Regions from separate parts of the Tumebacillus sp. BK434 genome, predicted to be linked through region 2. Evidence: riboswitches for the same ligand, from Rfam matches in the RefSeq annotation. Region 2 holds a riboswitch; each other region holds the start of a gene.

Region 1 (7,737 bases), on a different contig from region 2:
CTGTAGTGCTTGATGCGGTAACAGCGCTGGCAGACCGGATATTCGCGTTCGATCACCGAATTCAGCGGGGCATAGCCCGGCTTTTCTTTTTCCTCGGTCTGGATGGCGATGCCGCAGCCGGTACAAGTCAAATCAAATTCAGACATTCGTTGTTCACTCCCAAGGAATCATTCCGCGGCGGCGCAAGATCGAAAACGCAACGCGTTCCATCGCGCGCAGCACTTTGGTGCCGATCCATTCTTTGTCGGCCACAGGCATGACGAGGATCGTATACATGTTCATGCGATTGCCGCCGAGCACGTCGGTAAACAGCTGGTCGCCAATGACGACCGTCTCTTCGCGCTTGGTGCCGAGCACTTCCAAAGCGCGCAGAAACGGCGCGCGCTTCGGTTTGCGGGCGCGGCCGATGAACGGGATGTTTAACGGCTTCGAGAACTTCTCGACGCGGTGGTCTTTGTTGTTCGAGACGACGCAGACTTTGATCCCGCGGGTATCGCGGACATGATCGAGCCATTCGATCAGCTTCGGCGTCGCGTCCGGCTCATCCCAGCGCACCAGCGTGTTGTCAAGGTCGGTGATGATGCCTTTGACCCCGCGCTGCTGCAGTTCATCCAGGTCAATGTGAAAAACCGACTCTACATAGAGATCGGGAATCAGTTGTTTTAACATTCTTGTTTTCACCTCAAAAGGGAATCCCGTTGTAGTAGCATTCCATCCACCTGTAGAGAATATCACAGAAGAGAAGATTCTGCCAATAAATCGGCCAAACGCGAAAAAGCCTCTGCTCCCGGCTCGAGGGAAGGACAGAGGCTTTTTCGTTTGTTGCTATACTGTTGTATTGTTTCTATTAGACAAAAGAACAAAGAAATCCTTTTCGACACGAATGGTAATTTTTTACCGAATTATCTCAGATTGGAAATGTGTTTGGTTAGCCAATTGACGGTTTCTTCCAACATTCCCAGCGTGATGAAATGGTTGAGCTTGGCAGACGTTAGTACTTTGTAGTCTAATAAAAACAAAAAGAAGCGGCCGTCGACAGGACGCCCGCTTCGGAACTCTAGAGTTAGGTATTAGATGTAGGAACGGGCTCCAAGATAACGTGCGCCCCAGTAGCCGCCGTTCAGCGAATCGACTTTGACGCCGTCCGAAGAGGTAGCGGAAACGAATTGGCCGTTGCCGATGTAGATGCCGACATGAGTTGCGCCCGGGCCGTAGGTGGAGAAGAAGACGAGATCGCCCGGTTCCGGAGCTGCTGTGGCGGAACCGCCTGCATACATGTCTGCGGCGATGCGCGGAGCTTGCACGCCATATTGCGCCAACACGTAGGTGACATAGCCGGAGCAGTCAAAGCCGCTCGGCGTGTTGCCCGCCCATTGGTACGGAACACCGACATATTTCATCGCCGTGTCGACCACTTTCGGGGTGGCTGGGCGAAGCTTGGCTGCTTTCGCTTCGATCAGCGGACCGGTGGTCGCGCCGACTTTGCCGTTTTGTTCAAGGCCGTTGGCCGCTTGGAACTTCTTGACCGCCGTCGCGGTGATTTCACCGTAGTAGCCGGTGTTCTCCGGATAGCTGAAGAACCCGAGCAGACGCAGGTCCTGCTGAAGTTTCGTGACGTCAGCGCCGGTGGAGCCGACCTGCAGCATCTGCGGTCCGTACGGAGCAGGCGCTGCCAGCGCGTCCGTTACCGCCAGCGGAGACATGGTGACGAATGTTGCCAGCAACAGAGTTTGCACAAAACGCTTCATATGATATGTAGACCTCCCGTAAGGCCTCCGAGGTTAGTTGACGGGTTCGGGTCGAGAGCAACCCTCCGCCCGCAGGCGGTTCACCCCAAAAATCTAAAATCTCCCCCGTACTGAAAATGTTTCAGATTCGGCCAATTTCTCAACATGGACAAGTCTACCATACAAATTGTCAGATTTCAATCAAATCACTAGATTTAAGCCTGCTCGGTGGTCAGCTAAAAAGCCCATCCGTTACCGGATAGGCTGTTCGCATGTGTCATAGAGCAGTCGACCGATCTGCCCCATCAGTCCATGCGCGTCTTTGCGCTCGATGATGTTTTTGCTAAACACGGAGACGGCAAACGTATTGCGCGGGAAATAGAGCAGCCCCATGTCGTGGTCGGTGCCGTTCACCCAGCCGGTCTTGTGCGCGCACTCCCAGAGTGGCAGAACGCCGACCGGGCCGTCCTGGGTCGGGAGCAGGCTCGGCAGGCCTTCGTTGTATTTTTGCTGTTTCATGATCTTGACCATCTCGGCACAGGCACGCCAGGAGACAACTTTGCCGTCGGCGATCAGCTTCAGCAGATGGGTCATGTCGCGCGGCGTGATCTTGTTGTAGTTTTCAATCTTGGCCGGGATGACGGAGATCTTGTTGTAAAAACCGCTCCCGGTCAGTCCCCATTCGGCCATCGCGTCTTGAATCGCCTGCGTGCCGATGCGGTCGATCAGGATGTTGGTCGCCGTGTTGTCGCTGTCGATGATCATCAGCATCGTGTAGTCGTAGATCGACAGCTCGAGGCCCGGGCTGAGATTTTGCAGCAGCCCGGAGCCGGTGACCATGTCTTCGGCGCGCAAGGCGATCTTTTCCTCAAAGCGCAGGTTGCCTTTGAACGCCTGATCGAACACCGCTGCCATGATCGGGACTTTGATGATGCTTGCGGCGTAAAACCATTCGTCAGGCTGATAGGTAAACTCGCTTTGCGATTCCAGATGGTAGATGGAGATCCCATACGTTCCGCGCGCTGCTTCGATCATTCGCTGCAAGGCGGGGGTCAGTGCTGCCAGCATGAACGACACTCCTCTCAAACTCTCTTACCTGTCTTGTTCTGCGGGTCGCGGCGTTCTTCCTGCACGCACATACTCGCTAATATCTTAACAAAACTCTGGAGATGCTAGATTCGATCGTTTATACTGGAACAAAGTGGAGGTGTATATCCATGGACGTATCCAGTGTGCAACAGGCGGTCAATCTCTGGGCGCTCAAACAGGCGATGGCGCTGGGCCAGTCCCAAGCTGCCGCGCCCGCTCAGCTGCAGATCGTCAACCAGTTGGCTGCGCTCGACCCGACACGCGGGCAGGCGATCGATATCCGGATCTAGCCCTTCCAGCAGAAAAGCCTGCCGCTCCTCTTGAGCGGCAGGCTTTTTCTGTGTTTACCCGTTCGGCAGGTCGTCACCCGGCTGGAGCAGCGGCGGGTTGATCTGCACGGTGTTCGGGTATTTCAAGCCCGCACCGGTGTTCAGCAGGAGCACTTTGTCGTTCTCGTTCAGCCAGTCTTGCGCTTTCAGCTGCTCGACGGCCGCATACAACGAGGCGCCTTCCGGACAGATGAACGCGCCGTCGAGGCTGGCCAGCGTCTGTTGCGCACGCAATGTATCTTCGTCGTCGATGGCGATCGCACAGCCATCCGTGTTGTAGACCGCTTCGAGGACGAGGAAGTCGCCGAGCGCTTTCGGCACGTTGACGCCAAAGGCGATCGTATCGGAGTCCGGCCAGAACTCCGACTCGCGTTTGCCTTCCTGCCAGGCTTTGACGATCGGTGCGCAGCCGCTCGCCTGCACGGAGACGAGGCGCGGCATTTTCTCGCCGATCCAGCCCATCGCCTGAAGTTCCTGCAGCGCTTTGTAGATGGCGATCAGGCCGACGCCGCCGCCTGTCGGGTAGAGGATCACGTCCGGCACCTCCCAGTTGAACTGCTCGGCGATCTCGTAGCCCATCGTCTTTTTGCCTTCAATGCGGTACGGCTCTTTCAGCGTCGACGCGTCAAACCAGCCGTTTTCGCCGACCGCTTTGCCGACGATTTTGCCGGCATCGGAGATCACGCCGTTGACGAGGTAGAGGTCTGCCCCGGAGACGGCCGTCTCGTTGCGGGTGATCTTGGGCGCATTTTCCGGCATCACGATGTAAGACTGGATGCCGGCGCGGGCCGCGTACAGCGCCCATGCGCCACCGGCGTTCCCGTTGGTCGGCATGGCCAACGTCTTCACGCCAACTTCTTTGGCTTTTGAGACGCCGACCGCCGCGCCGCGGGCTTTGAACGTGGCGGTCGGCAGAATGCCTTCATCTTTGATGTACAAGTTCGGCACGCCCGCTTTCGTCCCGGCGCGGGGAGCGGTGTAGATCGGCGTCATCCCTTCACCGAAGGAGACGATGTTTCGCTCGTCGCGCACCGGGAGCAGCTCTTTGTAGCGCCACAAGCTGGCCGGACGGGTAAGCAGGTCTTCTTTTTTCAGCATTTTGGCTGCCGCTTGCAGGTCGTAGCGGACGAGCAGTGGTGCGGCACACTCCCGGCAGAGCTGCTGGAGCTTGTCCGCATCATGGACGGTGCCGCATTTGGAACATTCCAGATGGGTCATCAAGCTGTTCGTGGTCATCGTTCAATCCCCCTTGTTTATCTCTTTATTCTAAAACAAGAAAACCCAGTAGGATATACTGGATTTTCTTGTTTTTTTATTTTCTTCGCGTGCGCTCACGGCGCTTGATGATCATCTCTTCCGCTACGATTTTCTCGGCGGCGTCGACCGCCTGTGCGAGTTCGGCGATGGTGGTTTTTTCAAAGAGGTCGCGCAGGTGGAGTTGAACCTCGAACTCGGTCTGCACGCGGGACACCAACTGCGTGGCGAGCAGCGAGTGTCCGCCGATGTGGAAGAAGTTGTCGTGGACCGAGATCTTGTCGAGCATCAGCAGCTCAGACCAGATCTGCATGAGATGTTCTTCCGTCGGCGTGGACGGCGCAACATATTCCGCTTCGCGCTGGCCGCGCTCCGGCATGGGCAGGGCTTTGCGGTCGACCTTGCCGTTCGGCGAGAAGGGCAGTTCGTCGAGCCGCATGTAGAAGCTCGGCACCATGTGGATCGGCAGGCGCTCTTTGAGCGCGTTGCGCAGTTCGGCAACCGGCACTTCGTCGCCGATGTAGTAGGCGGCGAGGTCGTTTTCCCAGACGCTGACCACCGAGCGGGCGACCGACGGATGCTCGTTCAGCACCGCTTCGATCTCGCTCAGCTCGATGCGGAAGCCGCGCAGCTTGACCTGATGGTCGAGGCGGCCGAGGTACTGCACGATGCGGCCCGGCAGCCAGCGCGCCATGTCTCCGGTGCGGTACAGACGCTCACCCGGCACGAAGGGGCTCGGCACGAAGCGCTCTTCGGTCGCGTCGGGACGGTTGTAGTACCCGCGCCCGACGCCGCTGCCGCCGATGTACAGCTCGCCGGCGATCCCGATCGGCTGCGGCTTCCCGTTCCGGTCGAGGACGTACATCCGCGTATTGCCGATCGGGCGGCCGATCGGCACGATCCCCGACCAGCGCGGATCGTATTCGCCATGCGTCGCTTCGAAATTGCTGGAGTCGATCGTCGTCTCGGTGATGCCGTAGCAGTTGGCGATGCGGACGCGGTCGCCAAAGCGCTCCAGCAGCGTGACATAGTCGGCCGCAGCGAACGCGTCGGAGCCGACCAGCACCAGCTTCAAGTCGCCAAGCGGCAGGTGGTGCTGCCAGATGTGCTCCAGCAGCGGCACGACCAAGCCCGGCGTGGCGTTGAGCAGTTCGACTTTTTCTTCTTGCATCAACCGGTACAGTCCGTCGAGATCCAGGCGGGTCTCGTTCGGGCAGATCACCAGCGCGCCGCCGGTGAGCAGCGAGAGGATCATGTCACAGACGAAGACGTCAAACGACATCGACGACACCTGCAGGCTGCGCGGGCTGTACGCGTCCATGCCATACTGTCCGGACCAGCTCTCACTGACCGTATGCAGCGTATCGTGCTGGATCATCACGCCTTTGGGCACGCCGGTCGTGCCGGAGGTGAAGATGATATAGGCGAGGTTATGCGGCTGCACGCTGCTCGGCGGGCAGTGTGCCGGCTCCGCTTCCAACGCCGCGGTGAGATCTGCCAGCTGCAGAACTCGGGCTTCCGTCTCCCACACCGTGTCCTGATCGGTGAGCAGGAGCGGCGGCGTGCAGACGCCAAGCATCGTGGCGATGCGATCCGGCGGATAGGTCGGGTCGATCGGCACATAAGCGCCGCCCGCCTTCAGTACGGCAAGCACGGCGGTGATCATCCACGTGGTGCGCTCCAGGCAGAGCGCGACCAGCGATTCCGGCGCGACGCCTTGCTTTTGCAGGTAGTGCGCCAGACGGTTGGCGCGCTCGTCGAGCTCGCGGTAGGTCAGGCGTTCTGTCGCCGTGATCACCGCTTCCGCGTCCGGCGTGCGGGCCGCTTGTTCGGCGAAGAGCTGATGGAAGCACTTCAGCTCGGACGGCGGCGCTTGGATCTCCGTCCACTCGTGGAGCAGTTGCTGCTCTTCTGCCACTGTGAGCAGCTGCAGGTCGACGAGCGTTGCATCGGGACGCGCGGCGATGTCTTGGAGCAACGTTTCGAAATGTCCGGCCATGCGTTCGATAGTGTCGGCCGCGAACAAGTCGGTGTTGTATTCGAGCATCGCCGTCAAGCCGTCTGCCGTCTCGATCATCGTCAGGCTCAGCTCGAACTTCGCCGTCTGGCTGTCGAGCGGCTCCGGCGTCAGGCGCAGTCCTTGCGCTTCCAAGGTGCCGCGCGGCGTGTTTTGCAACGTGAACAGGACTTGGAACAGCGGCGACACGTTCATCGAACGCTCCGGCTGGAGCTCTTCGACCAGCTTCTCAAACGGCACTTCCTGATGCGCATACGCATCCAGCGCCGTTTGGCGGACGCGGGCGAGCAGGCTGCGGAAGCTCGGCATGCCGCTCAGGTCGGTGCGCAGCACCAGCGTGTTGACGAAGAAGCCGATCAACGGCTCCACCTCTTCCCGACCCCGCACGGAGATCGGCGAGCCGACGAAGATGTCCTCCTGGCCCGTGTACCGGTAGAGCAAGGTGTTAAACGCGGAGAGCAGCGTCATGTACAACGTCGCGCCTTCCTGACGGCTGAGCAGGTTCAACTGTTCTGTCAGCTCTTCGCTCAGCGAGAAGGAGATGCTGGCGCCTTCGTTGGTCAGCACCGCCGGGCGCGGGTAGTCAGTCGGCAGCTGCAGGACGGCACGTTGACCGCCGAGCTGCTGTTTCCAGTACCCGAGTTCTTGTTGCATGTACTCTCCTTGCAGGCGCTCGCGCTGCCACGCCGCATAGTCGGCATACTGCACCGGCAGCTCCATCGGGAATGGCGTATTGCCTGCCGCATAGTCGCGGTAGCAGGCGGCCATCTCATCGATCAGGATGCCCATCGACCACTCATCGGTGATGATGTGGTGCATGGTGACAACGAGCAGATGGTCGTCTTCTGTGATGCGCAAGAGCTTCACGCGCAGGAGCGGTCCGTGGAGCAGATCGAACGGCTGCTCGGCCTCCGCCTTCGCCAGCAGGCGGGCTTCCGCTTCGTTGGCGACAGACAGCACCGGCATCGAAAGCGGCAGCGTCTCGGCGATCACCTGCTTCGGCTGGCCCGCGGCGTTGTGGAACGTCGTGCGCAGCGACTCGTGGCGGTGGATCACCGCCTGGAAGCTCTGCAAAAGCGCATCTTCATCGAGCGTCCCTTGCAGGCGCAGCGCGACCGGGATGTTGTACAGCGCGGTGCCCGGCTGGAGCTGGTCGAGGAACCAGAGGCGCTCCTGCGCGAACGACAGCGGCAGATGGCTGTCGCGCGGCACCGGCAGAATCGGGGTCAGCTCCGGCGCTTGGGAGGCGCTGCCACCCGCTTCGATCAGCGCGGCGAGCTCAGCGATGGTCGGCGCTTCGAACAAGGCGCGCAGCGGCAGG
Region 2 (7,737 bases):
GATCGAAGTGGCGATCCTCTCGGTCAAATGCGTGATTCCGGCGTCAGATTCCAGTAGAGGTGAAAACGATGATCGACCGCTTACAAGCGCTTGAAGACCGATATAACAAACTGAGTGACCTGCTCTGCGACCCGGAGATCGCCAGCGACCCGAAGAAGCTGCGCGACTACGGCAAAGAGCAGTCCGACCTGGAAGAGACGGTCAACGTCTTCCGTGAATACAAAGAGGTCGTGCAGGGCCTGGCCGACGCGAAGAGCATGCTCGGCGAGAAGCTCGACGACGAAATGCGCGACCTCGTCAAGATGGAGATCGACGAGCTGTCCGAGCGTGAAGAAGATCTGCAGGCGCGCATGACGATCCTGCTGCTGCCGAAAGACCCGCTCGATGAGAAAAACGTTATCGTCGAGATCCGCGGCGCGGCAGGCGGCGACGAAGCGGCCCTGTTTGCCGGCGATCTGTTCAAGATGTACACCGCCTATGCGGAGCGTCAAGGCTGGAAGACCGAGACGGTGGAGGCGAGCTACACCGAACTGGGCGGCTTCCGCGAAGTCGTGTTCCAGATCATCGGCAAGGGCGCCTATTCCAAGCTGAAGTTCGAATCGGGCGCGCACCGCGTGCAGCGCGTGCCGACCACCGACTCCGGCGGCCGCATCCACACCTCGACGGCGACCGTTGCCGTCCTGCCGGAAGCGGAAGACGTGGAAGTGGAAATTCACGACAAAGACCTGCGCGTCGACACCTTCTGCTCGTCCGGCCCAGGCGGCCAGTCGGTCAACACCACCCAGTCGGCCGTCCGCATCACCCACGTGCCGACCGGCGTGTCCGTCTCCTGCCAGGATGAAAAGTCGCAGATCAAAAACAAAGAGCGCGCGATGAAAGTCCTGCGTGCCCGCCTGTTCGAGATCGAGCTGAAGAAACAGCAGGAAGCGGCCGCTTCTGCCCGCAAATCGGCAGTCGGTACCGGCGACCGCTCCGAGCGGATCCGCACCTACAACTTCCCGCAATCGCGCGTCACCGACCACCGCATCGGCCTGACGCTGCACAAGCTGGACTACATCCTCGCCGGCGACCTCGACGAGATCATCAACACTTTGATCCAAGTCGAGCGCACCGACGCGCTGAAAGCGCAAAACGAGGAAGAATAATGTCTCACGGGACGATGGAAACGATTCGGGAAGCCCTGTTGCGGGCTTCCCGTTTCTTTGAAGAAAAAGGGGTGCGCGCGCCGCAGTTCAACGCGGAGCTGCTGCTGCAGCATGTGCTCCGCATCGACCGCACCAGGATGCTGGTGCGGTTTCAGGAGCCGTTTCCGCAGGCGGAGCGGGAAGCGTTCGACCGTCTGCTGGCCCGGCGCGGCGCCGGGGTGCCGCTGCAGCATCTGACCGGCGAGCAGGAGTTTTACGGACGTCCCTTTTACGTGTCGGGGGATGTGCTGATCCCGCGCCCGGAGACGGAACTGCTGATCGAGCGCGTGCTGCAGGAGCAAGGCGCGTTTGACGCGCCTGTCATTGTCGATATCGGGACGGGGAGTGGGGCGATCGCCTTGACCTTGGCGCTGGAATGGCCGGCAGCGCAAGTGTTCGCTGTGGATATCTCCCCGGCAGCGCTGCAGATGGCACGGCGCAATGCCGAGCGGCTGGGCGTGGCCGACCGGGTGGAATTTTTGCAAGGGGATCTGGTGCAGCCGCTGGCTGCACGCGGGCTGCGGCCGCAGATCGTCGTCTCCAACCCGCCATACATCCCGACGGCCGACTGTGAACAGCTCGACGTGGAAGTGCGCGATCATGAACCGCGCCTTGCGCTCGACGGCGGCGCGGACGGGCTGTATCCGTACCGCGTGATCTGCGGGGCGCTGCCAAAGCTATGGCCGGACGACGGGCCGGCTTTTGTGGCGTATGAAGTGGGGATTCATCAAGACCGCGACGTGGAAGCGATGATTCGCGCGGCGCTGCCCGCCGGGGAATCAGGTGAGACGGGCATCGTGCCGGACTGGCAAGGCATCGGGCGCGTGATCTGGGGCAGACGGGGAGAGTGACGCAGATGGCTGCAGATAAGAAATGGATGCTGTTGTTTATTTTCTTGGGCTTCTTGTTCGCCTTGTTTATCACCTTCGGGCGCGACTATGTAGAGCACGCGCCGCTGATCGGCTGGGGCGGCGCGGTCGTTTGCTACGGCATCGCCTATGGCATCACCCGCACGGCGAGCAGGCGGAAACGCTAGTCTAGCATTTTTTTGCTAGAATTTTTCTGCTGCTAGGTTTAAACTCGCAATCTCGCGTCCATACTCGTAGCATAAGAGATGACCAGTTACGAGGGGGATGCAAGCGATGAGACAAGAGTTGGCGATGGTGCGGGAAGCGGTCGAGAAAGTGAACAAACGGGCGGCGATCGCGCTGCTGCTCGCGGCGGCGATGATCGGGATTGGCGTTGGCCCGACCGAAGCGCAAGACCTCGGACCGGTCGCGGCAAACGTGGTGATCGACGACGAGATGATGCAAGAGCAGGTGCAGACCGGGCAGTCGATCCCGGGCGACGCGATCCGCCTGCGCATCATCGCCAACAGCGACTCGGCGGAAGACCAGCAGCTGAAGCGCGACATTCGCGACGAGATCATCGCAGCGATCGCGGTGGAAGTGGAAGGGCTGAAGACGGCCGAAGCTGCGCGGGAACAGATCCGTGCGGCCGTGCCGGAGATGAACGAGATCGCCAAGCGCGTGATCGAAGAGCAAGGTTACTCCTACCCGGTGGCGACCGACTTTGGCCTCGTGCCGTTCCCGACCAAGATGTACGGCACCGAAGTCTACCCGGCCGGCGAGTACGAAGCGCTGCGCATCCAAGTTGGGGAGGCGAAAGGCCAAAACTGGTGGTGCGTGCTGTTCCCGCCGCTGTGCTTTGTGGACATGAGCAATGGCGACGCAGTCAAGGCGAAAGACATGGAGACGGCTGCGATCACGACCGTCGCGGTGAAAGACGCGGCCGGCGGCGAGCAGGAAGTGGAAGTCCGCTCCGCCTTGTTCGACAAGATCGCCTCCTGGTGGGACGGCCTCACTGACAGCATCGGCGGTTTCTTCGCCTAATTTTCGGCAAGCGAATCACACAGCATCCCCTCTGTGCATAGTGTGTGAAACAAGCCCGCATCCTGAGAGCATGTGACTCCGGGGTGTGGGTTTTTTTGTGCATACTCTAGCATATTCGAACATCTTCGCTCATAGAGATAGAGTAACCAATTGCGGAGAGGACGTGCGAAGGATGAACATCGTGATACGCAAAGCGGAGCAGAGCGATCGGGAGACGATCCAAGGGCTGCTGCTCGGAGCGGGAGTCAGCGCGCAGGGCGTGGAAGAGCAGGTGGACGGCTTTTTGCTGGTCGAGGCGGTGGACGGGGGGCAGAGGTCGGCCGTCGGCACGGTGGGACTGGAGATCATCGACGGCCAATACGGGGTGATGCGCTCGCTGGTGATCAAAAAAGGGGCGAACACCGCCGACCTCGGCGCGGAGCTGATCCGGCTGTTTGTGGCTTATGTGGAGACGACCGAGATTCGGCAGCTGTACTTACTCACACAATCCACAGCGGCCCCCCTGTTTATCCACATCGGGTTTTCCACAATCCACAGGGAGCAGCTGCCGGAAGCGGTAGCCCAGAGCCCACACTTCCTGGCGTATAAAAATCAGGCGGCGGTCTGCTTGGTGAAAACGTATACATCCACAAGTTATCCACACCCGCATGTGGATAGTGTGAATAAATAGGAACCTATGTTCTTCTTTTTTTCGACAAAATGATTCATATTTTTCCCTGTTCTTTTGCTATACTAAGGACACAATCCATACGAACAGGGACGGTAGCAGATGGAGACAAAACGATTTGGAACAACCGAGCAGGAGATTGCGGAAGCGGCCGCCTTGCTGCAAGACGGCGAAGTGGTCGGCTTTCCGACGGAGACGGTCTACGGGCTGGGCGCCAATGCGTTCGATGCCGCGGCTGTGGATAAGATTTTTAAAGCGAAAGGGCGGCCTTCCGACAACCCGCTGATTGTCCACATTGCGCACCGGCAGGATGTGGACAAATTGGCGCAGGCGGTGCCGGAAGGGGCGGCCCTGTGCATGGAGCATTTTTGGCCGGGGCCGCTGACGATCGTGCTGCCCTGTGTGGACGGCGTGCCGCGCAACGTGACGGCAGGGCTGCGCACGGTGGGCATTCGGATGCCCGACCATGTGACGGCGCTGCAGCTGATCGACGCGGCCGGTGTGCCGCTGGCCGCGCCGAGCGCGAACCGCTCCGGCCGCCCGAGCCCGACGACGGCGGAGCATGTGCTGGAAGACCTCAGCGGGCGCATCGCCGGCGTGGTCGACGGCGGGGCGGCAGGTGTGGGCGTCGAGTCGACCGTGCTCGATTTTACCGGGGACCGGCCGATGATCCTGCGTCCGGGCGGCGTGACTCGCGAGATGCTGCAGGACGTGATCGGCGAGGTCGGCATCGACCCGGCCTTGGCGAGCGGGGTCGGCACGCCGAAGTCGCCCGGAGTGAAATACACGCATTATGCGCCTCAAGGCGAGATGTGGCTGGTCGAAGGCGAGCAGGATGCTGCCAAGATCGCCGCGCTGACGGCAGACGCGCAGGCGGCAGGGCGCCGCGTCGGCGTGCTGACGACAGCCGAGCGCGCCGGGCAGTACCGGGCCGACGTGGTGATTCCCTGCGGCAAGCGCAGCGATCTATCCACCGTGGCGGCCGGACTGTATGAGGCGATCCGGCAGTTCGACCACGCCGGGGCCGATGTGATCTACGCGGAAGTGTTTCCGGAGACGGGCGTGGGGCTGGCGGTGATGAACCGTTTGCGCAAAGCGGCGAGCCATCGAGTTATCCGTGCCTAATGTCTGAAAATGGCGGAGAGGAGCCTGAAAGATGGGCTCGTCTCCGCTTCATCTTTTCTCAGTGGATCATGTATAATGAGAAGAGACAATTGCATGATCCATGGCTGAGTTCCGGCTTGATCCGGAAGCGGAGGACCCAATCAACATGGGGTGAATTCTGCCTGCAGGGGCAGAAAGGGTGAACATGATCTCTCTTGCCACCCGAACCCGACAGCTAACTTCGTAAGCCGATGCGAGAAGAGGGTGAAACGTGTGAACCGTTGTCTGATCGTCACCATGGACGAGTCGGCCGTGCCGTTCGTTCAAACGCTGCACACCTTGGGGCTGGACTGCGCTTTTTTGGATTTTTGCGCACAAACGTCCCAATTTTTGCGCGAGCAGAAAGTGGAGGCACCCGTGATCAAGGTCGGCCCGCACAAGCAGGATGTCGTAGACAGACTGCGGGCATGTTCGTTTGACACGGCGGTCGTCTTCGAAGGGCCGTGGCTGGAAAGCGCGCTGATCGTTCAGGCGCTGAAGCTGGCCGGAATTGGCAAAGTCGTCGTCGTCGCGCAAAATCAAAGCTTCATGCGCTCCTACCGCGCCTTGGGCGCCGACCGGGTGGTTGGCGTGCGCCGCTGGAACCGCGATTCGCTGCGCGTGCTGAGCGCTGTATAACCGGAAAGACCGGAGCTTGATCGATCAGGCTCAGGTCTTTTTTTTATGGATTTTTCTTGGCAAAGGGCACTTGTCCACACCTCTTCGCTCCGGTCTACATACGATGGAGTACAAACATCAGCAAGGATGATTCTTTCGGAGGTGGAAGCAGGAATGCAAAAGCAGTTTGAAAAACTGATTGGCAAAGCGGTCACTCTTTATACGAAAGACGGCCCGAAGGTGGGCATCGTCGAGAAGGTAAGCGCGAAAGGTGTCACTTTGAGAGAGTTGCCGAAAAAGGACCGCAAGGGCCTCGATGTCGAGCATGTCTTCTTCGGTGGAGGTTTTTATCCGTATGGCGGCATTGGCGGTTTTGGCGGAGCGGGCCTCGGGGTTGGCCTCGGTGTCGGAGCGGGCGTCGGCTTAGGCGCCGGGTTGGGATTTGGCCGTCCGTTCGGATTTGGCCGTCCGTTCGGGTTCGGTGGTCCGGTGGGGTTCGGCGGTCCGGTGGGGTTCGGACGTCCGTTCGGGTTTGGCCGTCCGTTCGGCGGCATGTTCTGGTAATCGCAGAGAGTGTGCAGAAAGCTCCGGCTTGGAAAAGCCGGGGCTTTTTGCCTTGTCCGATTTGGCTGCTCCGCATGTGGTTCAGAACGGGGGACAGGTTGCATACACATGAGAGGGACGGACAACCGGGGGGAGGGACAGTCGTTTTGATGACCAGTATACAGTGGGGAGAGTTCATGACGCTATTGCTGATGGCGCTGGCCCTTGGCATGGATGCGTTCTCCCTGGGGCTTGGCATGGGCATGCTGCGGCTGAACTCCCGGGAGATTTCGAAGATCTCGCTGACGATCGGATTATTCCATGTGCTGATGCCTTTGATCGGGATGGCGGCCGGCCTGTACCTGGCGCAAGCGGTGGGCGAGATGACCAAATGGATCGGCGCCCTGCTGTTGATTGGGCTAGGTGTACATATGGTGTGGAATTCGCTAAAAGGGGATGACGAGGATGCCGGACTGCGCGGCGGGTCGCGGACGACCGGCCTCGGTCTGATCCTGTTTGCGCTGTCGGTCAGCATCGACTCGCTGTCGGTCGGCTTCTCGCTGGGGACGCTCGGGGCCAATGTGGGGGTCGCCGTGGCCTTGTTTGGCATCTGCGGCGCGATGATGGCGGCGACGGGACTGTCGATCGGCAGCCGTGCCTCGCATCTGTTCGGGGAGTACGGCGAAGCGATCGGCGGGGCGGTGCTGGTGGCGTTTGGCGTGAAATTCCTGCTGTGAGGAGGGTGGCTTTGTGGCGCAAATCTTGCTGGTGAGTTTACTGTCGGGCTTGGCAACGACGCTGGGCGGTCTGTTGGTGCTGCGCATCGGCAAGCTGACGCGGCACGGGCTGGCCTTTTTTCTGGCGCTGGCGGCGGGCATCATGCTGGCGGTGGTCTGCGCCGACCTGATTCCGGCGTCCTATGCGGGCGGGGGCGCGAACGCGGTCTTGTACGGGGTGACCGCAGGCTGGTTGTTCATGATGGTGATGCGCCGCTGCGTGACGGCGGTGCTGCGCAGGTCGCCTTTGGCGAAAGGGGCGTCGTTTCACTATCTGCGGCTCGGCTGGTTCATCGCGGTGGTGACCGCCTTGCACGACATTCCGGAAGGCTTGGCGATCGGCGCGGGTGACATGCTGCATCCGGAGCTCGGCATGCTGCTCGCGCTGGCGATCGGGCTGCACAACCTGCCGGAGGGGATGTCGATCGCCGTACCGCTGCGCATGGCGGGGATCCCGGGGAAGAAGATTCTGGGGATCATCACGCTGGCCGCTTTCTTCACGCCGCTGGGGACGCTGGTCGGGATCTTGCTGTTTGAGGTGTCACCGCAGCTGATCTCGATGTCGATGGGCTTTGCGGCGGGCGCGATGGGCTATGTGGTGGCACGGGACTTGTGGCCGGAAGCGTGGCATTCGTCGAAGCTGATCACGGCGGGCGGCACGATCCTTGGGGCGGCTCTGCTCCTGATCGCCGGGCACCTGCATTTGCACGGGTGAGGGACTGGCGGCTATACTGAGAGGGAGCAAGCGAACGGAATGAGGAGGATTCGGATGAAACTGTTGTTTGTATGCACCGGGAACACCTGCCGCAGCGCGATGGCAGAACCGCTCATGCGCCGCCGCCTGGATACGGCCGGTCTCGGCGACCGGGTGGAAGTGCGTTCGGCAGGCGTCGCCGCGATGCCGGGCGCACCGG
Region 3 (7,737 bases), on a different contig from region 2:
CCTTGGCTATGCGCTGGGCTGGCTGGCCTCGGCGGGGATGTTCGGCACGCTGATCGGGCCGCTGGTGGGCGGGCTGATGGTCGATTTGCTGCACAGCTACCGGGTCGCATTTTTCCTGACCGGCGGGTTCTCGCTGCTCGCCTTTTTGGTGACGCTGTGTTTGGTCAAGGAGCGCTTTGAGCCGCCCGCGAAGGATGAGATGAAGAAGGGGGCGATCTTGGAGCAGTTCCGCGCCGTGAAGGAGATGAAAGGCGTTCGCACGATGTTTGTCGTGCTGTTCCTGGCCCAGTTTTCGGTGATGAGTGTGCTGCCGGTGCTGCCTGTCTATATGAAGGAACTCACCGGGCTCGAATACCTCGGCATCATCGCCGGGTTCGCGACGGCGGCAACGGGACTTGCCGATCTGATCGCCTCGCCGTTCCTCGGCAAGCGCAGCGACAAGATCGGCTACCGCAAAGTCCTGACCATCTGCATGACCGGGGCCGCCCTGATGTACCTTCCGCAAGCGCTCGCTCCGAACGTCTGGGTCTTCATCGCCGCCCGCTTCGGCCTCGGGCTCTTCATCGGTGGGATCATGCCGACCGCAAACGCGCTGGTCGGGCGTCTGGCGCCGAAAGAGCACCGGGGGAAGGTCTACGGGTTCTCCGCGTCGGCGATGCTCTTAGGCTCCTTTGCAGGGCCGCTCTTGGGCGGCTTGGGCTCGGCCTACTTCGGCATTCGGGTGATGCTTGGGCTGACTTGTGTGCTCTACCTGCTGAACATGATCTGGGTGCGGATGAAAGTGATCGAGCCGGAGGGGCGGGCAGGGTGACTTTTCCTTGGCCAGCGGTTACAATATAGCCAAAGATGACCATAGGAAGGATGATCACCAATGGAACTGAACCTGACCGGACGCGATAAACACAGCACGCCAGATGAGCTGCAGAACCTGTCCGCTGTGATGATTCACGGCGACGAGATCTTCGTCGACCAAGGGGCGATCCACGGCAAGAGCCGCCTGGAGCGGGGCATCGACTTCCGGGCGGCACGCTCGGCGGAGGATGTGCCGAACGGGGAGAAGGTCGCTGTGGTCTGGGTGACCTTGAAAACGTACGAAAAGGGACGCGGCTTCAGCGGTATCGCGTCGGCAGAACTTGTGATCGACTTCGCACACGGCATCGGCTACAAGGCGATGGGCCCACTGGTCAACCAGATGGACCGCGCGGTGAAAGGCCGTGTGGACGTGTCGAACCTGACCGCCGAACAGAAGGCGAAACTGGCTGCTTTCCTGCAGCAGCTGCGAGCCGACCTTTGGGAAAACACCCCGGAGGAAGTCAAGGCGGAACTTGCCTAAAACAACCTTGCAAAACCCACCTTTTTGGTGGGTTTTTTACGTGCGAAAAAGACCACACTACACGGTGAAACCTAACAGCATACTTATCCAAAAAATTTGTTTCTCATACAGAAGAAGAGTGCTATAATTGCATTCGTTATGTTTTCGTTATGCTCTTGATGAAAGGAATTGAACGCGATGCAAAACCTTACTCCTCTGTTCACGAAGCTCGTCGAGCACGCGAGCCGGAACCCGATTCAGTTCCACATTCCCGCACACAAAAAAGGCTTTGGTATGCCGAGCGAATTCAGCGAGTTCATTGGCCCGAACGCTTTGTCCATAGATTTGATCAACATCGCACCCTTGGACGATCTGCATTCACCGAAAGGCATCATCAAAGAAGCCCAGGAGTTGGCCGCGCAGGCGTATGGCGCCGACCACACGTTCTTCTCGGTGCAGGGCACGTCCGGCGCGATCATGACGATGATCATGTCGGTCGTAGGTCCTGGCGAGAAGATCCTCGTGCCGCGCAACGCGCATAAATCGATCATGGCGGCGATCATCCTCTCCGGCGCGCATCCGGTGTTCATGCACCCGGAAGTGGACGCTGAGATCGGCATCATGCACGGCATCTCGGTCGATACGGTCCGTGTCACGCTTGACGCACACCCGGATGCAAAAGGCGTGCTGCTGATCAACCCGACCTACTTCGGCGTCTCCTGCGACCTGAAATCGATCGTCGAACTGAGCCATGAGCGCGGCGTGCCTGTCATCGTCGACGAAGCGCACGGCGTCCTGTTCTCCTTCCACGAAGACCTGCCGCTCTCCGCGATGCAGGCCGGCGCGGACATGGCGGCGACCTCCGTGCACAAGCTCGGCGGCTCGATGACGCAAAGCTCGGTGCTCAACGTCCGTGAAGGATTCGTCTCTCCGGCGCACGTGCAGGCGGTGCTCTCGATGCTGCACACCACGTCGACGTCCTACCTGCTCCTGGCGTCGCTTGACGTCGCTCGCAAGAACCTTGCGGTCTACGGGCACGAGCTGATCGAAAAAGTGCTCCGTCTCGCTCGAAATGCCCGCCGCACGATCAATGAAGAGATCCCGGGCATGTACTGCTTCGGCGACGAGATCCTGAAAACGTCGGCCACCTTCGCCCACGACCCGCTGAAGCTGAACATCTCCGTCAAGGAGCTCGGCTTGACCGGCTGGGAAGTGGAGAAGATCCTCCGCACCGATTTCAACATCGAGGTGGAAATGTCCGACCTGTACAACATCCTCTGCATCGTCACCTTCGGCGACACCGACGAAACGATCGCCTCGCTGATCCACGCGCTGCGCGAGATCTCGAAACGATTCGGCGTGCAGGAGAAAAAAGACCTGCCGCAGGTGCACATCCCGTCGATGCCGCTGCTCGCCGTTTCGCCGCGCGACGCTTTCTATAATAAACAGACCGAAGTCGTGCCACTGACAGAAGCGGCCGGCCGGATCATGGCCGAGTCGGTGATGGTCTACCCGCCGGGCATCCCGATCATCATGCCGGGCGAAGTGATCACGCAGGACAACATCGAGTACATCATGGAAAACGTCAAAGCGGGACTCCCCGTGCAAGGCCCGGATGACCCGAACATCGAGTTCATCAAAGTGTTGAAATAGATCACAGACAGACCTTGCAGTCAAGCAAAAAGTCCTCTTCTTCGGAAGGGGACTTTTTTCCATTCGCCGACTGCGGCACGACGCGATCCCTGTACCCGCGCCGGATGCGGGCGGCTCGCGGAGATTCTTCCAGTCCATTTCCAGTTATCGACTAGTGAAACGGAGGCCTGATCTGCGTTATTCTAGCACTCGACCACATGACAAGCCTAATCCTCAAATCTGATGAGGAACGGAGGAACCATATCTGGGGTGAACTCGCGCAGCAGGCGAGCGGGTATCCTTCACCCGAACCCGTCAGCTAACTCCGGCGGCTTTTAGAAGGAGAGTGCTAGAAAATGAAAAAATTCAACCTGAAAAAATGGGCTTTTGCAACAATTGTTGCAGCAAGCGTTCTGACCGTATCGCAAGTCAACGTCGAGGCAGCAGGTCTCACCGATGCGATCATCGTGCAACCGGGCCAGACTTTGTCCCAGCTGGCAGCCAGCTACGGCACGACCGCACAAGCGTGGAAGACGGCCAACCATCTGGCGTCCGACACGATCTACGCGGGCCAAAAGCTGCACATCGTCTTCCCGTACAAAGTGATCACAGGCGACCAGTTGGCATACCTCGCCAACAAGTACGACACCACCGCTGCAGAGATTAAAAACCTCAACGGCATGGACTCGGATCGGCTGATCGCAGGCAACACCATCCTGATCCCGTCCGGCACCAACGGCTTCTACAAAGCGGTAACTCCGGCTACAGCAGCTCCGGCGCAAGCTCCGCAAGCGAAAGCGCCGCAGACCGAAGAAAAGTCGGCCGACCGCCAGGCGCTGCAACCGGTGAAACAGCCGGTCGTACCGACCCGCGTAGCGCCGACTCCGGCACCAGCTCCGGTGGAAAAACCGGCACCGGCGCCGAAGCCGGCCGTCCCGACTGTCGCCGGCATGGCGTACACCAAGACGCTGAACATGGACGCGACCGCATACGGCCCGGGCAACATCATGTGGCAATGGGGCGGCCAGACTTTCACCGGCACCAAAGTGCGTGAAGGCGTGATCGCAGTGGACCCGAAAGTGGTTCCGCTCGGCTCCAAAGTCTACGTGACCGGCTACAACTCCCCGCTGCTTCCGGCGGGCGGCTTCGTGGCGACTGCCGAGGACACCGGCGGCGCGATCAAGGGCAACCGCATCGACATCTACATCGACGGTACCCAGGCGCAGCTTCGCCAGTTCGGCAAGCAAGACGTTAAAATCTATATCCTCAAGTAGATCCAAGCAGCAGTGCCAAGAACCATCTGCCTTTCATCGGCAGGTGGTTTTTTTGTATTTCAAATTGGAAACGCTGGAAAGAAGAGAAAAGAGGTGAACGTGTGTGGATGTGTTTCGCGTGCTGCAGGTGGTACGCCCGATGCAGGGCGGCATGCGCCGGCATGTGCTGGATCTGATCCATGGTTTGCAGGAAGTCGGGCTCGCCGTGACGGTCGCCTGCCCGTCGGAGCTGTGCGGGGAACAGGTACTGCAATCGGTGCCTTGCTTGCCTGTGGAGATCGTCGACAGCGTCTCCCCGATGAAAGATATGCTCGCCGTGCGCCAGCTGGGCAAACTGCTTCGCGAGCAGCCGTTCGATCTCGTGCACCTGCACGGGGCGAAAGCAGGTCTCGTCGGCCGCCTCGCCCTGCGCAGCCTGCCGACGCCGCCGCCCTGCGTCTATACCGTACATAATCAAGTCTTGCCGCGCGGCGGGCTGGTCAAGCGCGTGCTGAACACGCTGGAGCGCAGGCTCGCTCCCGAGACCGACCGCGTGATCACCGTCTCGCGCCGCCTGGAGCAGGATGTGGTGGCGCGCCATGGCATCCCGCCTTGGAGGGCGGTGACGATCCACAACGGGGTCGAGCAGGCGGCGATGCTGCCGCGCGAGCACGCCCGGCAGGTGCTGGGCTGTGAGGACAGCGACCGCCTTGTCATCGGTTCGATCGGGCGCATGGTGGCGGAAAAAGGGTTCTCGACGCTGCTCGAAGCGTTTACGATTCTGCTCGCCCGCGGCGTCGATGCGGAGCTGGTGCTGATCGGCGACGGCCCGCTCCTGTCCGACTACCAGCATCAGGCCGGCAAGATCGGCCCGGCGCGGGTGCGCTTCTTAGGCGAGGTCCCGCAGGCGCGCCGGCTGCTCTCCGGGCTCGACATCGTCGTCCAGCCTTCGCACGCCGAAGGGCTCGGCCTCGTGCCGATCGAGGCGATGCTCGCCGGCTGCCCGGTGATCGCCAGCGACGTCGGCGGGCTCCCGGAAGTGGTGGTGCACGGCAAGACCGGTCTGCTCGTCCCGCCGCAGGAAGCGGTGGCGCTGGCCGATGCCCTGCAACTGCTGCTGCAAAAAGAGGACTGGCGGCTGCGGCTCGGACGGGCCGGACAGCGCCGGGCGGAGGAACATTTCACCAGAGGGGCGATGATCGAAGCGACGCTGCGAGAATACCGCGCGGTGATCGCCAAGCGCCAAGGGGTCTTTTTATGAAACGGAACTTGATCTTGATGCTGCTGTTGCTGTGTACGTTGCTCGGGTTGCCGGGAACGGTTCACGCCGCTCCTGCAAGGCAAGTGGTGATCGTCGTCATCGACGGGCTGTGGCAAGGCGCGATCTCGGAGGAGGAAACGCCCAACCTGATACGCCTGCAGCAGATGGGCGCGGTCGGCGTGATGAACCACAACACGCTGAGCAAACAAAATGATGTGAACACGTACCTGACGATCGGGGCGGGCTCGAAAGCGAGCGCGCCGATTGGACATGTGCGCGCGTACGGCCTCACCGAGCCGGTGAAGGAAGAACAGCGACCGGCGACGGGGCGCGACCTGTATTTGCGCCATCTGGGCCGGGAACCGCAAGGGGAGATCGTCGTGCCGCAGATTCCCCAGATCCGGGCGGCTGCCGAAAGCGCAAACTACAAGCTCCTGCCGGGCCAGCTCGGAGATGCGGTGCATGATCTCGGAGGCCGGACGGCCGTGTTTGGCAACACCGACCACGGCGCAGCGACGCACCGTCCGGCTGCGCTGATCGCGATGGACAGCGGTGGCACGGTCGATCTGGGATCACTGCCAGACGGCTTGCTGCCAGACGGTACGCGCCCGTTTGGGGTGCGTACCGATTACGCGGCGCTGGAACGGCAGTTTCTGCAGGCTCGCAGGGAGGCTGCCCTGATCGTGCTGGAGACGGGGGACGCCGGGCGGGTGCGTGCGATGCGCGACCAGATGACCGATGAGCAGGCGGAGCGCGCGTACCGGCAGGCGATCCGGGAGGCGGACGGGCTGATCGGCAAGCTGTTGCCAGCTGTCGGCCCGCAGCTGCTGCTCGCCGTGGTCTCGCCGGCCGCCAACCCGCTGCCTGAGGCGCCGACCTTGTCCCCGGTCATCCTCGCCGGCGGCGCCATTTCGCCAGGCAGCCTGCTCACCTCGGGGACGACGAAGCGGGACGGCCTGATCGCCAACTATGACTTGGCACCGACATTCGTGCAGGCGCTGGGCGGCGACGCGCAGGACTATCCGTTCCTCGGGCAGCCGGTCAGCGCACAGCCGGTGTCCGGGACGCTCGCGGCGGCGGACCAGTTGGACCGCATCGTGGAAAACATGCTGCTCCCGAGCGGCATGCGCCGCCTGCTCGTCCGCCCGTGGCTGAACATCTGGATCGGGGCGGCGGCGCTGATTCTGTTTGGTACGATCTTTCGCCAGGCCTGGCTGCGCTACGTCACCCCGGTGGCAGAGCTGCTGCTGATCTTCCCGTTGGTCTGGCTGTACGTGCCGCTGTTCCATCCATTGACCGGGCAGGACATCACCTTGTACACGATACTGCTCGCCCTCGCCGCTTGGGGCGGGCTGCAACTGATCCGCCAGCCCTTGCAGCGCTACGGCGCGCTGGCCGGGCTGACGGTGCTCACGCTGCTTGGCGACATGCTGCTTGGCGCACCGCTGATGAAAGAGTCGGTCTTTTCCTACGACCCGGTGGTCGGCGCGCGCTACTACGGCATCGGCAACGAATACATGGGCCTGCTGCTCGGGGCGGCTTTATTGCTCTTGAACGTGCTGCTCGCCTTGTATCCGGGGAAAGGGAAGCTCGGCACGCTGGTGCTCTTTTTCGCCATCGTCCTCCTGTTCGCCGCCCCGTCGTTCGGCACCAACGCAGGCGGCGCGATGGCGGCGGCGATCGGCGGGTCGTACGCTTTCCTGCAAGTCTGCAACGTGAGGATGACGCTGCGCAACTGGCTGTGGATCGGCGGCGGGGCGGCGGTCGGGCTCGGACTCTTGTTTGCGCTAAACCTCGGCGGCGAACAGACGCACATCGGCCGGGCGGCGACGCTGCTGCTCGGCGGCAACTTCGCCGAGGTCTGGCAGATCCTCCAGCGCAAGGTCGAGCTCAACCTGCACCTGCTGCGCGTCTCGGCGTGGGGAAAACTGCTGCTCCTCTTCATCGCCACGCTGCTCGTCTGGCGCCTGAAGCGCGCCGGGTCGCCGTTCTTGCTGCACAATTTCAAGACACAGCTCGTCACAGCGGCGGCAGCGTTCCTCGTCAACGACTCCGGCGTGGTGGCGGCGGCGATCATCCTGCTGTTTGCGGTGGTGCCGCTGCTGAGCATCAGGGAGCCGAAGTTGGACATACTACCGACTGAACAAGCTCCACAAGAATGGACTACGAGGTGACATACATGACGAACGAATTCACCTGGAAAGTGGGCGGGGCCCAAGGCGAAGGGATCGACTCAACAGGCGAGATTCTGGCGACGGTCCTCACACGCATGGGGTATT
Region 4 (7,737 bases), 530 kb from region 2:
TTTGGCTTTGGCGAGAAGGAACTGCGCCAAGAGATTTTCCTGAGCAATGAGCAGTTGGCCGATGCCCGGGCGTTGAGCCATCATTTGGAAGCGGTGATTCAGGAGATGCTTCAAAACCCGCATGCGTACCCGGCGTCGCGTTACCGCACACATGGTCATGCTATGCCTGGCCGCGGGCATCGCGGCTCGGGACTTGGCGGGGCGATGGGCGGCTTCGTAGCCGGGATGGTCGGCGGCATGGTCATCGGTGCGCTGATGGAGGAAGGCATGGAGGCGCTGGCTGGCGGCGAGGAGTCTGCCGATGGCGGGCTGTTCGACGGATTTGATGATTTTGGCGGTTTTGACGGCGGAGACGATTTTTAAGAGAAACTTGGAGGGACAAGTTTGAGTTCTTTATGGGAGTTAGTGAAAAAAGGTAATATGTCGTCTGCGGCAGCTGCTGTCGGCAACACAGCACTGGCGATTTTGAAGGGGATTGCGGCGATGATCAGCGGCAGCGGGGCGATGTTTGCTTCGACGATGCACTCGGTGGCGGATGCGGTGAACCAAGGGTTTGTCTTTGTCGGCAGCGTGCTGGCGGAGCGCAAGCCGACCCGGCGCTTTCCGACCGGTTTTGGCCGGGTGATCAATCTGTTCTGTATGATTGCGGTCATCGTGGTCACCATGATGGCGTATGAGACGATCCGCGAAGGTATCCATCTCCTGCAACACCCGGCCAGCGTGACCACGATCACCTGGGATGTGATCGCGCTGAGTGCGGCCATTCTCGTGGACGGATTCGTACTGATTAAGGCGATGCAGGAGATTGTGCGCGAGGCGCGAGTGGAGGCAAAAGGATTTGGGATCATTTCCGCTTCGTTTCGCAATGCCAAGCATGCAGCTCCGCCGACCCGTCTTGTTTTCTACGAAGATCTTGTGGCCACGCTCGGGGCAGCGCTTGCGCTGACGGCAGTTCTCGTTACCCGCTTCACAGACAACAAGCTCTTTGACGGATCGGTGACGATCATGATCGGCGTGATGATGCTTTTCGTGGCGTTCAAGATCGGGTATGACAATATGGTGGGACTGATCGGGGTCGCAGCGCCTCGTGAGGTGGAAGAGCGCGTGGCTGCCATCATTTTCTCCGATCCCGACGTGACCGACATCAACAAGATGCGCATTGTGCAGGAAGGGCGCACCTACCACGTGGAAGCTTATATCGAGCTGCGGCCGGGCCTGACGCTCGCAGATGCTGACGACATCAAGTACCGCGTCCGCGATCTGATCTTGGCAGATCCGAACGTCTCCGATGTGACGATGGGCATCTTGGAGGACGATGGCGTGAAAAACTGGGTTCCTCAGGAAATGTAACCATCTAGAAATCGGGAGGTTCATATGGACAATCGCGAGACGTTGTTGCACGAACTGCAGCTGATCGAGGAGTGGGAACAGGACCAAAAAGACCTGTGGTTCTGGGAAAAGCTCGGCCGACTGCCCTTCATGCTGCTGGATAAAGTAACGCCGAAATTTTTGCAGGAGAAAGCAGGGCAAGCGGTCGACGAGCTGGTCTCGTATGTGGAGACGGGCGGCAAGTACATGGCCGATGAGCAAGCGGTCTTCAAACGGATCGCAGCGGTGACCCACCACCCGGTCGCTTCGTTGGACGAGGTGCGCGCCTTGCCGATCACGCTGATGAAGCAGAGTGCGCTCGACCTGCGCAAGTCTCGCCAGAACTTCGCGACCGCGCAGGGCGCAGTCGCCGGATTGGGCGGCGTGTTCACGCTGGCGATCGACATTCCTTTTTTGCTCGGGATGTCGCTGAAGACGATCCAGGATGTCGGCATGTGTTACGGCTACGACCCGCTGGAGAAGTCGGAGCGCGTGTTTATCATCAAATGCCTGCAATTCACCTCCTCGGATATCGTGGGGAAAAAGGCGATTCTGGAGGAGTTGTCCTCGATGCACCTCCCGGAGCGCAACCGCCAGATGTTCTCGCAGCTGCAAGGGTGGCGGGAAGTGCTGCTGATGCAGACGGAGAACTTTGGCTGGAAGAAACTGTTCCAGCTGGTCCCGGTGGCGGGCATTCTGTTCGGGGCCTACCTCAATCGAAAGACGATCGATGAGGTGGCGGAAACGGCGTTGATGCTGTATGGCAAACGCCGGATCATGGAACGCTTGGAGCGGTAATCGAGGATTCGCATTGTACAAGGGCTGCCTTTCCAAGCGGAAGGGCAGCCCTTTTTGTGATGGCACGAAATCATGAGTAAATATCCGATTGGCTGAGGGAGAGGGTGCTAACTTGCATTCTTGTGCATTTTTTATTCTTAGCAGTCCAAAACGTCGCCAAAAACGCTCGTGCATCTTCAAGCAAATGGGAGTAAGATGAATACAACAAATGAATCACTGCCTAATCTTGGGAATACCAAGAGCGGAGGAACCAATCTTTTGGGGTTAATCTCGCGAGTTTGCGAGAGGGATGAGGACATTTTTCTTCCTTGCCATCCTACCCGTCAGCTAACTTCGTCGGCTAAGCAGGGAAGGTCAGAGACCTTCTAGTTGGAATGGTCTTTTTGTTATGCAGAAAGGCTTTCGAACTAGCGGTTTCGTCCAGCAAGTCTCTTGGGTAGACAACATGCAGGCGCCGCCGCAACGGCTCCGGCATGACGTAGACCGATGTAGACTTTGACCTTCAATCATTTGATGAGGTTAAAGTTAGGGCATCGGTCTTTTTTGCGTGGACCGACCCGAGAAAGCGGGGATTGCAACATGGCGCAGAACGCCAAAAGCAAACAGGAGTCGGACATCAGCGAGGCCTATATCAAATTTCAGCGTGAGATCTTAGGCCGTGGCCCGCAGGAGACAAAAACGTACATTTTGAATGACATGGTGATCATCCGGCTCAAAGGTGTGCTCACCCACGAGGAGAAGCACCTGGCGAAAACGGACCGAGGGAGGCGTCTGGTCAAAGAGATGCGCCAGACCCTCCGCGAAAATTACAGCGCGGAGCTGGAGGAGATCATCTCCCGCATCACCGGCTGCACGGTGCTGGGCTCGCACAGCGACATCTCGACCAAGCTCGGCGAGCGGGTCGAAATCTTTATTCTGGACCGTGATCTTGAAAAGCAACTGCGCGAAAAACAAGACTAATGCCAACCGCACAGGTTGATGGAATACAAGGGGTCCTGTCTGGATACAGGAAGCCGGGTATCGCATACGCCTGCGGGTTCTGGAGGAACTTCGGTGCTCTTCTGCATGAAGAGCAGCACGGAAGTTGTTCGGGAATCCGCAGGCGTTTTGTTTTTCCCAGGAGACGAGGAGGAGAACAACATGTTGGATCTGTTGATGATCGGTGGCGTGCTGGTGCTGACCGGGATGATGCTTTGGCTGGTGCGCTTTGCGGATGGCGTCGTGCAGGAAGGGAGTGAGCGGACATGAGCGGTCTCACCCTGATCTCGATCGCCGTCACCGTGCTGCTCGCGGTGCTGTTCGCCAAGCCGGCCGGACTGTATCTGGCGGCGGCGCTGGATGACCGCTCGCAGCGCTTGAACCGTTTTTACGGACCTTTGGAAAAGGTGTTGTTTCGGTTGGGCGGTGTGCAGCAGCAAGCGCAGTCTTGGCAGAAGTATGCCTGTTCGATGGTGCTGGTCAATGCGGTGATGCTGCTGCTCGTCTATCTGGTCTTCCGCTTCCAAGGCGTGCTGCCGCTCAATCCGGCGGGCATTCCCTCGATGGAGCCTACGCTGGCGATGCATACGGCGATCTCGTTTATGACCAATACCAATCTGCAACATTACAGCGGGGAAACCGGGCTGTCCGCGTTCTCCCAATTGATCGGTATCACCTTCCTGATGTTCACCGCGCCGGCGACGGCGCTGGCGGCAGCGTTCGCGTTCATCCGCGGATTGAGCGGGCGACCGTTCGGCAACTTTTATGTCGATCTGGTGCGCAGCATCACGCGCGTGCTGCTGCCGCTCTCCCTGGCGGCCGCGTTGCTCTTCGTGGCTTCGGGCGTGCCGCAGATGCTGGAGGCGAGCGTTGCGGCGAAGACGCTGGAAGGCGCCGGGCAGACCCTCGCCGTCGGACCGGTCGGGTCGTTTGTGGCGATCAAGGAACTGGGCAATAACGGTGGCGGCTATTTCGGCGTCAACTCGGCACACCCGTTTGAGAATCCGAACGGCTTCACCAATTTCCTGCAAATGTTGCTGATGCTGCTCCTGCCGACCGCGCTGCCGTTCGCCTACGGGCAAATGGTCGGGAATCGGAAGCAGGGGCGGGTGCTGTTCGTCTCGATGCTGATGATGTTCGTGCTGCTGCTCGGCGTTGCGCTGACCTCCGAAGCTGCGGGCAATCCGGCGCTGAGCGCTCTGGGCATCGATCAATCGCATGGCAGCATGGAAGGCAAGGAAGTTCGATTTGGCACCGGACTCTCGGCGCTGTATGCAGTGGTCACCACCGCGTCCGAAACGGGCGCGGTCAACACGATGCATGACACGCTGACGCCGGGCGGCGGGATGAGCGCGCTGCTCAACATGCTGTTCAACACGGTGTTTGGCGGTGTTGGCGCCGGGTTCATGAACGTTCTGCTGTATGCGATGATCGCTGTTTTCCTCTCCGGGCTGATGGTGGGAAGAACGCCCGAATTCCTCGGCAAGAAGCTGGAAGGCAAGGAGATGAAACTGATTGCGATCACCTTGCTGATCCAGCCGTTCCTGATCCTCGCGCCGACCGCCTTGGCGCTGGCTACCTCGCTGGGAACGGATGCGATCTCCCAACCGGGCTATCACGGTCTGACACAAGTCCTGTATGAGTACACGTCATCGGCGGCTAACAACGGGTCGGGATATGAAGGGCTGGGCGACGCCACTGTTTTCTGGAACCTCTCTACAGGCATCGTCATGTACCTGGGGCGCTATGTCTCGTGCATCGCGTTGCTGGCGGTCGCCGCTTCCCTCGCGGCCAAGCGGACCGTACCGGAGACGGGCGGCACGTTTCGCACCGACAACATGCTGTTTGCGGGCGTGTGGCTCGGCACGATCCTGATCGTCGGCGCGCTGACCTATTTACCGGCACTGGTCTTAGGGCCGATTGCTGAATCTCTGACGCTATAGGGGGACACGTCCATGAATCGCATATCGATAGAGAGCACATCCAAAGAACACACTTCCAAAGATCGAAAATCAAAAGACCGCACCTCCATGATCAGCGGCGACATCGTCAAGCAGGCGAGCCGCTCCGCTTTGCTGAAATTCGATCCGCGCGTGATGGTGCGCAACCCGATCATGTTTTTAGTCGAAATCGGGATGTTGATCGCCCTAGCTGCGGCCTTCTTTCCGCAGGCGTTCGGGTCGGCTACTGTTGGCAGTTGGTTCAATGCGGCCGTCGCTGTGATCTTGTTCGTGACGATCTGGTTTGCCAATTTTGCGGAAGCGCTGGCCGAAGGGAGAGGCAAAGCGCAGGCAGATTCGCTGAAGCAGACGAAACAAGACATCCCGGCCCGCAAGCTGAAAAGCGACGGCAGCCTGCAGAGCGTATCGTCTGCCACGCTGCGCAAAGGGGACATCGTCGTCGTGGCGGCAGGCGAGATGATCCCCGGTGACGGGGAGGTGGTCGCCGGGCTGGCCTCGGTGGACGAATCGGCGATCACCGGGGAATCGGCAGCGGTGATCAAAGAAGCGGGCGGCGACTTCAGCTCGGTCACCGGCGGCACACGTGTCGTCAGCGATGAGATCCGCATTCGCATCACCAGCGACCCGGGCGAATCGTTTCTCGACCGCATGATCGCGCTGGTGGAAGGGGCAGAGCGGCAGAAGACGCCCAATGAGATCGCATTGAACACGCTGCTCATCTCGCTGACGGTCATCTTTCTGCTTGTCGTGCTCACCTTGCCGTTTTTCACCCGCTATCTCGGTTTTCAACTGGACATCTCCGTGCTGATCGCGTTGCTGGTCTGCCTGATCCCGACCACGATCGGCGGTCTGCTCTCGGCGATCGGCATCGCGGGCATGGACCGCGTGACGCAGTTCAATGTGCTGGCGATGTCGGGCAAAGCGGTGGAAGCTGCCGGCGACATCAACACGATTATCCTCGACAAGACGGGGACGATCACGTTCGGCAATCGCATGGCGAGCGAATTTGTCCCGGTCGGAAACGCGACTGTGGAGACGGTCGCGCAGTGGGCAGCCGTTTCTTCCGTCAAGGACGAGACACCGGAAGGGCGCTCTGTCCTCGACTTGATGGGCAAATGGGGCTGGTCTTATGATCGCTCGCTCGGCGAAGGGGGCGAATGGATCGAATTTCGAGCGGAGACCCGCATGAGCGGCGTCGATCTGCCGGACGGTCGTCAAGTGCGTAAAGGAGCGGTCGACTCCGTGAAAAAATGGGTGTTGTCACAAGGCGGAGCACTGCCGGAAGATCTCGACCGGAGTAGCGACCGCATCGCCAGTGAAGGCGGCACGCCCTTGGCTGTGGCGGTCGATGGCGCGATCTATGGCTTGCTCTATCTGAAAGATACGGTGAAGCCGGGTATGCGCGAACGGTTCCAACACTTGCGCGAGATGGGCATCAAGTCGATCATGTGCACAGGCGACAATCCGTTGACCGCCGCCACAATCGCCCGGGAAGCGGGCGTCGATGATTTTATCGCCGAGAGCAAACCGGAAGAGAAAATGGCGGTCATCCGGCGCGAACAGGCGGAAGGCAAACTGGTGGCGATGACCGGGGACGGCACCAACGACGCGCCCGCGCTTGCGCAAGCGGACGTCGGGCTGGCGATGAATTCCGGCACTGCGGCCGCCAAAGAAGCGGCGAACATGATCGACCTCGACTCCGACCCGACGAAGATCATCGAGGTGGTCGCCATCGGAAAACAGCTCCTGATGACGCGCGGCGCACTGACCACTTTTTCGATCGCCAACGACATTGCGAAATACTTTGCGATCATCCCGGCCATGTTTATGCTGGCGATTCCGCAGATGAAAGCGTTGAACGTGATGGCGCTCGGGTCGCCCGTATCGGCCATCCTCTCCGCGCTGATCTTCAACGCGGTGATCATTCCGCTCTTGATCCCGCTGGCGATGAAAGGTGTGGCCTACAGACCTCTGAGTTCGGCCGCCCTGTTGCGCCGCAATCTGTTGGTCTACGGTCTGGGGGGCGTGATCGTCCCGTTTGCAGGCATCAAAATCATCGACAGCTTACTCAGCTTGTTCGTGTAGGAGGGGTATGAGATGAAAGGGATCACTATCATGTTCCGCTTGAGCTCGGTGCTGATGATCGTGTGCGGCTTGCTGTATCCGTTGTCTGTCACAGGCGTTGCCCAAACGCTGCTACCCGATCAGGCAAAAGGCAGCTTGGTCTACAATGATCAGCAGGAAGTCATCGGATCGAAACTGATCGGACAAACGTTTGCCTCACCGCAGTATTTCCATGGCCGCATCTCCAGCATTGGCTATGATGCAGCCGCTTCCGGTTCGCCCAACTATGCACCGTCCAATCCGGAGCTGATCCGGCGTACGGAAGCAGCGGTGTCTCAATGGAAGGAAGACAATCCTGAGGTGCCTGTTGACCGGCTCCCAGCCGATCTGGTCACCAACTCCGGCTCCGGCCTTGACCCGCATATCAGCCCTGCGGCTGCCTTGGCGCAGGTTCCCCGAGTCAGCCAGCAGACCGGCCTCGATGAAGCGGAACTGAAACGCCTGATCGACGCCAATACCGACCGGCCGCTGTGGGGGATCTTTGGAGAGCCGGGTGTAAATGTCCTCC

Evidence for each region. Region 2 has a riboswitch for cyclic di-AMP ahead of EV586_RS05195 (hypothetical protein). Riboswitches for the same ligand answer to the same signal wherever they lie in the genome.
Region 1: another riboswitch for cyclic di-AMP. It lies ahead of EV586_RS12630 (C40 family peptidase); the one in region 2 lies ahead of EV586_RS05195 (hypothetical protein).
Region 3: another riboswitch for cyclic di-AMP. It lies ahead of EV586_RS08510 (LysM peptidoglycan-binding domain-containing protein); the one in region 2 lies ahead of EV586_RS05195 (hypothetical protein).
Region 4: another riboswitch for cyclic di-AMP. It lies ahead of EV586_RS07335 (Na-translocating system protein MpsC family protein); the one in region 2 lies ahead of EV586_RS05195 (hypothetical protein).

What each region holds. Positions count from the first base shown of each region.
Region 1 covers NZ_SLXS01000004.1:281,032-288,768, reverse strand. The annotation lists gene yqeH (ribosome biogenesis GTPase YqeH) at 1-146, opposite strand, end outside; gene EV586_RS12635 (YqeG family HAD IIIA-type phosphatase) at 154-669, opposite strand; gene EV586_RS12630 (C40 family peptidase) at 1,071-1,748, opposite strand; cyclic di-AMP (ydaO/yuaA leader) riboswitch at 1,757-1,891, opposite strand; gene EV586_RS12625 (serine hydrolase) at 1,980-2,795, opposite strand; gene EV586_RS21150 (hypothetical protein) at 2,945-3,106, shown strand; gene EV586_RS12620 (threonine synthase) at 3,161-4,381, opposite strand; gene EV586_RS12615 (non-ribosomal peptide synthetase/type I polyketide synthase) at 4,458-7,737, opposite strand, start outside.
Region 2 covers NZ_SLXS01000002.1:150,330-158,066, forward strand. The annotation lists gene EV586_RS05160 (DUF1385 domain-containing protein) at 1-94, shown strand, start outside; gene prfA (peptide chain release factor 1) at 69-1,145, shown strand; gene prmC (peptide chain release factor N(5)-glutamine methyltransferase) at 1,145-2,035, shown strand; gene EV586_RS05175 (hypothetical protein) at 2,041-2,220, shown strand; gene spoIIR (stage II sporulation protein R) at 2,489-3,076, shown strand; gene EV586_RS05185 (GNAT family N-acetyltransferase) at 3,249-3,746, shown strand; gene EV586_RS05190 (L-threonylcarbamoyladenylate synthase) at 3,846-4,868, shown strand; cyclic di-AMP (ydaO/yuaA leader) riboswitch at 4,961-5,112, shown strand; gene EV586_RS05195 (hypothetical protein) at 5,121-5,525, shown strand; gene EV586_RS05200 (hypothetical protein) at 5,679-6,068, shown strand; gene EV586_RS05205 (manganese efflux pump MntP) at 6,218-6,784, shown strand; gene EV586_RS05210 (ZIP family metal transporter) at 6,798-7,538, shown strand; gene EV586_RS05215 (low molecular weight protein arginine phosphatase) at 7,593-7,737, shown strand, end outside.
Region 3 covers NZ_SLXS01000003.1:63,466-71,202, reverse strand. The annotation lists gene EV586_RS08525 (MFS transporter) at 1-811, shown strand, start outside; gene EV586_RS08520 (YwhD family protein) at 872-1,333, shown strand; gene EV586_RS08515 (aminotransferase class I/II-fold pyridoxal phosphate-dependent enzyme) at 1,511-2,965, shown strand; cyclic di-AMP (ydaO/yuaA leader) riboswitch at 3,159-3,293, shown strand; gene EV586_RS08510 (LysM peptidoglycan-binding domain-containing protein) at 3,301-4,218, shown strand; gene EV586_RS08505 (glycosyltransferase family 4 protein) at 4,322-5,458, shown strand; gene EV586_RS08500 (hypothetical protein) at 5,455-7,632, shown strand; gene EV586_RS08495 (2-oxoacid:acceptor oxidoreductase subunit alpha) at 7,638-7,737, shown strand, end outside.
Region 4 covers NZ_SLXS01000002.1:680,697-688,433, forward strand. The annotation lists gene EV586_RS07320 (sporulation protein) at 1-363, shown strand, start outside; gene EV586_RS07325 (cation diffusion facilitator family transporter) at 385-1,350, shown strand; gene EV586_RS07330 (EcsC family protein) at 1,375-2,166, shown strand; cyclic di-AMP (ydaO/yuaA leader) riboswitch at 2,374-2,523, shown strand; gene EV586_RS07335 (Na-translocating system protein MpsC family protein) at 2,746-3,126, shown strand; gene kdpA (potassium-transporting ATPase subunit KdpA) at 3,411-5,087, shown strand; gene kdpB (potassium-transporting ATPase subunit KdpB) at 5,175-7,190, shown strand; gene kdpC (potassium-transporting ATPase subunit KdpC) at 7,203-7,737, shown strand, end outside.